DNA from 2 places in the Variovorax sp. RCC_210 genome. Region 1 is predicted to be linked to the other one. Evidence: riboswitches for the same ligand, from Rfam matches in the RefSeq annotation. Region 1 holds a riboswitch; the other holds the start of a gene.

Region 1 (3,502 bases):
TGTTGGCCAGCGAGGGGTCGGCGCGCAGGGCCTCGTTCACTTCGACGATCTCGCCCGACACGGGCATGAACACGTCGGCGGCGGCTTTCACCGACTCGACCACGCCGGCCACTTCGCCCTGGGCAAAGCTCTTGCCGACTTCGGGCAGGTCGACGAACACCACGTCGCCCAGCGCGTCCTGCGCGTGCACGGTGATGCCGACGGTGGCGGCATCGCCTTCGGCCGCCACCCATTCGTGGTCCTTGGTGTACTTGATGCTCATGAAAAACTCCTCGTGGAAAAAATGTTTCGGGGTGCAGAGCCTAGCCGGGTCCGGGGGCGGTCGGCAGGCTCAGCCGCGGTAATAGCGGGTCGGCACGAAGGGCAGGGTCGAGACTTCCATCGGCACCGGCCTGCCGCGCACGATGGCCTGGATGCGCGTGCCCGGCTCGGCGAACGCCGTGGCCACGTAGCCCATGGCGATGCAGCGGTCGGCCGTGGGGCCGAGCAGGCCGCTGGTGACGATGCCGATGTCGTGGCCCTCGAAGGACTGCAGCAGCGTGCCGTCGCGCACCGGAATGCGCTCCAGCGCCACCAGGCCCACGCGCTTGCGCTTGAGCGTGTCGTGGTCGGTGTGGCCGGCCGCGCCCGGGGTGGCCGCGGCGAGCTGCGCCAGGATCCTGGCCGCACCGGGAAAGCCGCCTTCGCGCGCGCCACCGGCGCGGCGCACCTTCTGCATCGCCCAGTTGAGCGAGGCCTCGACCGGCGTGGTGGTGGTGTCGATGTCGTTGCCGTACAGGCACAGGCCGGCCTCGAGCCGCAGCGAATTGCGCGCGCCCAGGCCGATGGGCTTCACTTCGGGCTGGGCGAGCAGCAGGCGCGCCAGCGGCTCGGCGTCGGTGGCGGCCACCGAGATCTCGAAGCCGTCTTCGCCGGTGTAGCCGCTGCGGGTGACGAAGGCTGGCACCTTCGCGTCGCCGTCGCCGATCTGCACCGCGCCGCCGGTCATGAACACGAAGCGCTCGATGCCGGGCGACAGGCGCGCCAGCGTGGCGGCCGCCTGCGGGCCCTGCAGCGCCAGCAGCGCTTGGTCGGGCAGGGGCTGCACGGTGCAGCGGCTGCCGATCTTCTGCTGGATGTGCGCGATGTCGGCCACCTTGCAGGCGCCGTTGACGATCACGAAGAGCGAGCCGTTGCCTTCGTTGAAGAACATCAGGTCGTCGAGGATGCCGCCCTCGTCGTTCAGCAGCAGGCCGTAGCGCTGCTTGCCGGCGGGCAGGTCGATCACGTCGACGGGCATCAGGGTTTCGAAGGCGGCCGCGGCGTCGGGGCCGACCAGGCGCAGCTGGCCCATGTGGGAAATGTCGAACAGGCCGGCCGCGTCGCGCGTGTGCTTGTGCTCGGCCATCAGGCCGGCGGGGTATTGCACCGGCATGGTGTAGCCGGCGAAGGGGACCATGCGGGCGCCGAGCTCGACGTGCAGGTCGTGCAGGGGTGTCTTCAACAGGGTGTCGGAGGCGGAAGCAGCGGAAGCGGCGGGAGCAGCGGAAGCAGTGGAAGAGGCCATGGGGCACTCCAAAGGGGCAGACGAAATCCATGACGCAAGCCATGGGCCACCCCTGCTGTCCGCTTTACCTGAGAGATTCGCCCCACGATCGGGGTTTGCTCCTTCGGTGGGCCGTTGCACCGTGGGGTGCGGCGGCCTCTCTCCAGCAAGGAAACGCCGGTGTGCACCGGCGCCTTGTCAGTCCTTTTGCCTGAGCGTTCGGGAGACCCCTGCGCCTTCGGCGGCCCCGTCGCGCGGGGCTCTCTCCTGACCCGGGCGAGTGTAGTGGATCGCGGCGCGCGGGGCTTTGGCCTCAGTGAACGATTTCAGCCGGCGGCAGCAGCCGGTCGATGCGCTCGCGCAGCGACTCGGCGCGCTCGGCCCCGGCCGCCTTCTCGACCTCGCTGAGCATCAGCGCGGCAATGGTCATCATCGCCTCGCGGTCGCGCGCTTCGCGCAGGGCGTCGCGCATCTGCGACGCGAACTTGGGGTCGCGGCGCACGAACATGCGCTCGCAGATGTCGAACAGGAACATGCGCGTGGTCGCCAGCGAGCGCTTGCCGTCGAAGCTGTCGGCCGAGGTGCTGACCTGGATCGGGTCGACCGCCGGCAGCGCCGCCATGGCTTGAGCCGCCTGGGCGTCGCTGGCCGCTTGCGCGGCCTGCGATGCCTGCGATGCCTGCGATGCCTGCGACGCCAGTAGCGCGGCCTGGGCGGCAGCTGCAGCCGCCGCGTGCGGGTCTTGCAGGTAGCCGCGCTGCACCAGGGCCGACAGCGCCTGCTCGGCCTCGTCCCGCGTGCTGAACAGCGGGCTGAAGTCGGTCAGCGAGCGCCGGCCGTCGGCCATGAGCAGCAGCGCGCGCTCGCGCTGGCTGAGCGTGCGCTGGCGGCCCTGGAGTTCGTCGCGCGCCTTGTCGGTCTTGGTGGGAAACATGGCAGCCACAGCTTTTTCGGGAATCGAGGGCTGCAGCATCGTTGCAAGTGGTGACATCTTCATGAACGTTCTACTTACACGGGCAATCGCCGCTGTCGACCTCGGCCGCCTGCGATTTCCTTGCGAGTGAGCCACGGAACGGGAGTCGACCTCACACGCGCGTTCGTTTTCTTAGAAGCAGATGGCGCGAAGTCCTCCCCGTTGGACCGCTGCGCGGCAGTCAGACCAGTCCGAAAGCGGTCGGCCCCGCCCCCTGTCGAAACCGCGCGGCGTCGCGGGCTGGGGAGATGCCGAACAACCTGGCGTACTCCCGGCTGAATTGCGAAGGGCTTTCATAGCCGACCGCGTAAGCGGTCCTGGCGGCATCGCCGCTGGCCACGATCAGCTTTCTCGCTGCATGAAGGTGCAGCGTCTTTTGGTATTGCAGCGGGCTCATGCCTGTGGCCGCCTTGAAGTGGCGGTGGAAAGACGGCACGCTCATGCCGGCCAACTCGGCAAGCGCCGATACCGAAAGGGACGTGTCGACTTGCTGGCGTATCCGCTGGATCACCTCGCGGATTCTCGCCAGCTGGCCGTCCACGCTGAGCGCCTGTCGCAGCATGGGGGCATGCGGACTGCGCAGCAGTTGGTACAGCACCTCCCGCTCACGTCCTTTTGAAAGCGCGGCGATGTCATCGGGGCGATCCAGAAGCGCCAGCAGGCTGTCGAGCGCCTCCAGAAGCGGTTGCGAGACGGTCGCCACGCCGAATCCCATGGTTTGCGGCAATGTAGAAACCGGCGGCAGCTCGGTGACCAGGTTCGCGAGCATGGCGTGGTCGAGCGTCAGGCCCACTGCGACATAGGGCTTGTCGGTTTCCGCTTCGAGCACGCAACCGGTCGCGGGCAATTCGACGGCGGATGCGAAAGAGTGCGCCGTCCCGTAGCGGATGAGGTGACCGCCGACAAGAACCTGCTTCACGCCTTGCAGCACCACGCACACCATCGGCTGGCAGAACGCGGTTTCCGGGATCAGGGGTTGGCGGACGACACCGAGGCTCAGGTTG
Region 2 (3,502 bases), on a different contig from region 1:
TGGCCGTATACGCTGAGCGGGCCGGTCGCGTCGTCTTCCTTCCAGGGCTTGCTGCCGCTGCCGTCGAAGACGTAGTCGGTCGAGTAATGCACCATCAGCGCGCCGATCTGCCGGGCCGCCTCGGCCACCACGCCGGGCGAGGTGGCGTTGAGCTTGCGCGCGAACTCGGGCTCGCTCTCGGCCTTGTCGACGGCGGTGTGCGCCGCGGCATTGACGATGACGTCGGGGCGCACCTTGAGCACGGTCTCCGCCAGCTGCTCGGGCCGGCTGAAGTCGGCGTGGAAATCGGTGCTGTCGAAGTCGAGCGCCACCAGCTCACCGAGCGGCGCCAGGCTGCGCTGCAGTTCCCAGCCGACCTGCCCGCCCTTGCCCAGCAGCAGCAGCTTCATGCCGCGGCCTTCGTCGGTGCGGTCGATGCTGCAGGTGCGGCGTCGTATTGCTTTTCGACCCACTCGCGGTAGGCACCGCTTTGCACGTTGTGCACCCACTCGCTGTTCGCGAGGTACCACTCCACCGTCTTGCGGATGCCGGTGTCGAAGGTCTCGGCGGGCTTCCAGCCGAGTTCGCGCTCCAGCTTGCGCGCGTCGATGGCGTAGCGGCGGTCGTGGCCGGGGCGGTCGGTGACGTACGTGATCTGCGCGTTGTACGGCTTGCCGTCGGCCTTGGGGCGCAACTCGTCGAGCAGCGCACACACGGTGTTGACGATCTCGATGTTGGGCTTCTCGTTCCAGCCGCCGACGTTGTAGGTTTCACCGAGCCGGCCGGCCTCGAGCACGCGGCGGATGGCGCTGCAGTGGTCCTTCACGTAGAGCCAGTCGCGCACCTGCATGCCGTCGCCGTACACGGGCAGCGGCTTGCCGGCCAGCGCGTTGACGATCATCAACGGGATCAGCTTCTCGGGGAAGTGGAAGGGACCGTAGTTGTTCGAGCAGTTGGTGGTGAGCACCGGCAGGCCGTAGGTGTGGTGCCAGGCGCGCACGAGGTGGTCGCTGGCGGCCTTGCTCGCCGAGTACGGGCTGTTGGGCTCGTACTTGTGCTCTTCGGTGAAGGCGGCGTCGGTCTTGGAAAGCGAGCCGTACACCTCGTCGGTCGACACGTGCAGGAAGCGGAAGGCGGTCTTCTCGTCGGCCGGCAGCGCGCTCCAGAAACCGCGCACCGACTCGAGCAGGCGGAAGGTGCCGAGCACGTTGGTCTGCACGAAGTCTTCGGGGCCGTGGATGGAGCGGTCGACGTGCGACTCGGCGGCAAAGTTGACCACGGCGCGCGGCTTGTGCTCGGCCAGCAGGCGGTCGATAAGGGCGCTGTCGCCGATGTCGCCCTGCACGAAGATGTGTCGGGGGTTGCCCTTGAGCGACGCGAGGGTCTCGAGGTTGCCCGCGTAGGTCAACTTGTCGAGATTCACGACCGGCTCGTCGCTGTTCGCGATCCAGTCGAGTACGAAATTGGCGCCAATGAAGCCAGCGCCGCCGGTAACCAAGATCATGGAGTCCCCTGAATGTTGGAAGTCATCGCCTTGTCGCAATGAACGTAACGCGCGATTATCCCATTGGGTCAACAGGCCGAAACACAAGACGTTACCGTTCTCTTCACCCCGTGTTTACAATCGCGGCACTGCAGGAGAGCGGGCCACCCGGTGGCCCTACCGAAGGCGCAAACTCCCATAAACGCTCAGGTCGGCCCGACGAAGTCTTGAAAAGGCTTCGGCAAGGGGTCAGTACTGCACCACATCAAACGCCGTCTGGAGAGCCATCGCACCGTTCATTGGTCGCGATGCACCGAAGGAGCAAACCCGTTGCAATGGCGCAACAGGTGAATCTCTCAGGTACCGAGGACAGGGGGAGCGGCAACTTGGACTTCGGTCGTCCGGTTGCCTGCTATTGATTCAATAGCACACCACGCCCGTCGTTCAAGCGCTGCAACCTCAAAGGTACTTGAAATGCGCGTGATCGTTCTTGGCGCCGGCCTGCTCGGCGTGACCTCGGCTTACTACCTCCAGCAACTCGGCCACGAAGTGACCGTGATCGACCGGCAGGCCACCCCGGCCGCCGAAACCAGCTTCGCCAACGGCGGGCAGATCTCGGTGAGCCATGCCGAACCCTGGGCCAACCCCAGCGCGCCGCTCAAGGTGCTGCAATGGCTGGGCAAGGAAGACGCCCCGCTGCTCTTTCGCATCCGCGCGGACATGCGCCAGTGGCTCTGGGGCCTGCAGTTCCTGCGCGAATGCACGCCGGCGCGCACCCGCCACAACATCGAACAAATCGTTCGCCTGGGCACCTACAGCCGCGAGATGTTGCAACAGTTGCGCCGCGACACGCGAATCGACTACGACCAGCGCACCCAAGGCATCCTGCACTTCTATACGACGCAGAAGGAGTTCGACGGCGCCCTCGCCCCCGCCGAGCAGATGCGCGCCCTGGGCTGCGAACGCCAGGTCATCTCGGCCGACGAGGCGGTGAAGATCGAGCCAGCCCTCGCCCACATCCGCCCGAAGCTGGCCGGCGCCACCTTCACGGCCGAGGACGAGTCGGGCGATGCCAACCGCTTCGCGCGCGAACTGTCGAAGCTCGCCGCCGCGGCCGGCGTGAAGTTCCTCATGAGCCACACCATCACCGCACTGCGCGAAGCCGGCGGCGCCATCGACCACGTCGAGGTGACCGACAACGAAGGCCGTTTCCAGCGCATTCGCGGCGACGCCTTCGTGATGGCGATGGGCTCGCTGAGCCCGCTGCTCGCCGCGCCGCTGGGCATCCGCCTGCCGATCTACCCGGCCAAGGGCTATTCGGTGACGCTGCCCGTGAAGGACGCCGCCAAGGCGCACCAGGTCTCGCTGACCGACGACGAGTTCAAGCTGGTGTTCTCGCGCTACACCTCGGAGACGGGCGACCGCCTGCGCATCGCCGGCACGGCCGAGCTCAACGGCTACGACCGCGACCTGAACCAGGTGCGCTGCGAGGCCATCGTGCGCCGCGTCGAAGAACTGTTCCCCGGCGCCGGCGACACCACGCAGGCGCAGTTCTGGACCGGCCTGCGCCCGGCCACGCCGAGCAACGTGCCGCTGATCGGCAAGACCAAGCTCGCCAACCTGTTCCTGAACACGGGCCACGGCACGCTGGGCTGGACGCACGCGTGCGGCTCGGGCAAGTCGATCGCCCGCATCGTGAGCGGGCTGGCGCCGGAGGTCGATTTCGCGTTCACCGGCATGCCCGCGCCGCAGCCGCGCGTGCTGCAGCCGGCCTGATCGACTCGACCGGCCTGCGGGCCGGTCAGTCGTTGCTGGTGAACACCGTCAGCACCCCGGTATAGCCATACAGGTGATGCCGGGCGATTTCGCCCGCCGCGAAGAACCCCACCAGCGGCACGTCGCCCAGCGCGTGCCGCACGATCTGCAGCTCCGCGCCCGGCGCACCGAAGTGCGGTCCGCCGCGCCCGGAGCAGCTCACGTACACCGCGCCCGCGATGCGCCGCGCCGGGTGCGGGGCCGCCTCGGCCTCGCCCGCGGCCA

What was found. A riboswitch is a leader RNA that binds a small molecule or an ion and turns the genes downstream of it on or off. The one in region 1 is predicted to bind glycine.
Region 2: it holds a riboswitch for glycine, as region 1 does, so the genes downstream of both, AB6807_RS26580 (D-amino acid dehydrogenase) here and gcvT (glycine cleavage system aminomethyltransferase GcvT) in region 1, are expected to answer to the same signal.

What each region holds. Positions count from the first base shown of each region.
Region 1 is NZ_JBFUPJ010000006.1:328,831-332,332, forward strand. It holds gene gcvH (glycine cleavage system protein GcvH) at 1-262, opposite strand, end outside; gene gcvT (glycine cleavage system aminomethyltransferase GcvT) at 332-1,546, opposite strand; glycine riboswitch at 1,592-1,702, opposite strand; glycine riboswitch at 1,719-1,805, opposite strand; gene AB6807_RS19825 (hypothetical protein) at 1,839-2,522, opposite strand; gene AB6807_RS19830 (AraC family transcriptional regulator N-terminal domain-containing protein) at 2,680-3,502, opposite strand, start outside.
Region 2 is NZ_JBFUPJ010000011.1:80,272-83,773, forward strand. It holds gene rfbD (dTDP-4-dehydrorhamnose reductase) at 1-389, opposite strand, end outside; gene rfbB (dTDP-glucose 4,6-dehydratase) at 386-1,483, opposite strand; glycine riboswitch at 1,605-1,694, shown strand; glycine riboswitch at 1,729-1,845, shown strand; gene AB6807_RS26580 (D-amino acid dehydrogenase) at 1,937-3,238, shown strand; gene AB6807_RS26585 (FIST C-terminal domain-containing protein) at 3,264-3,502, opposite strand, start outside.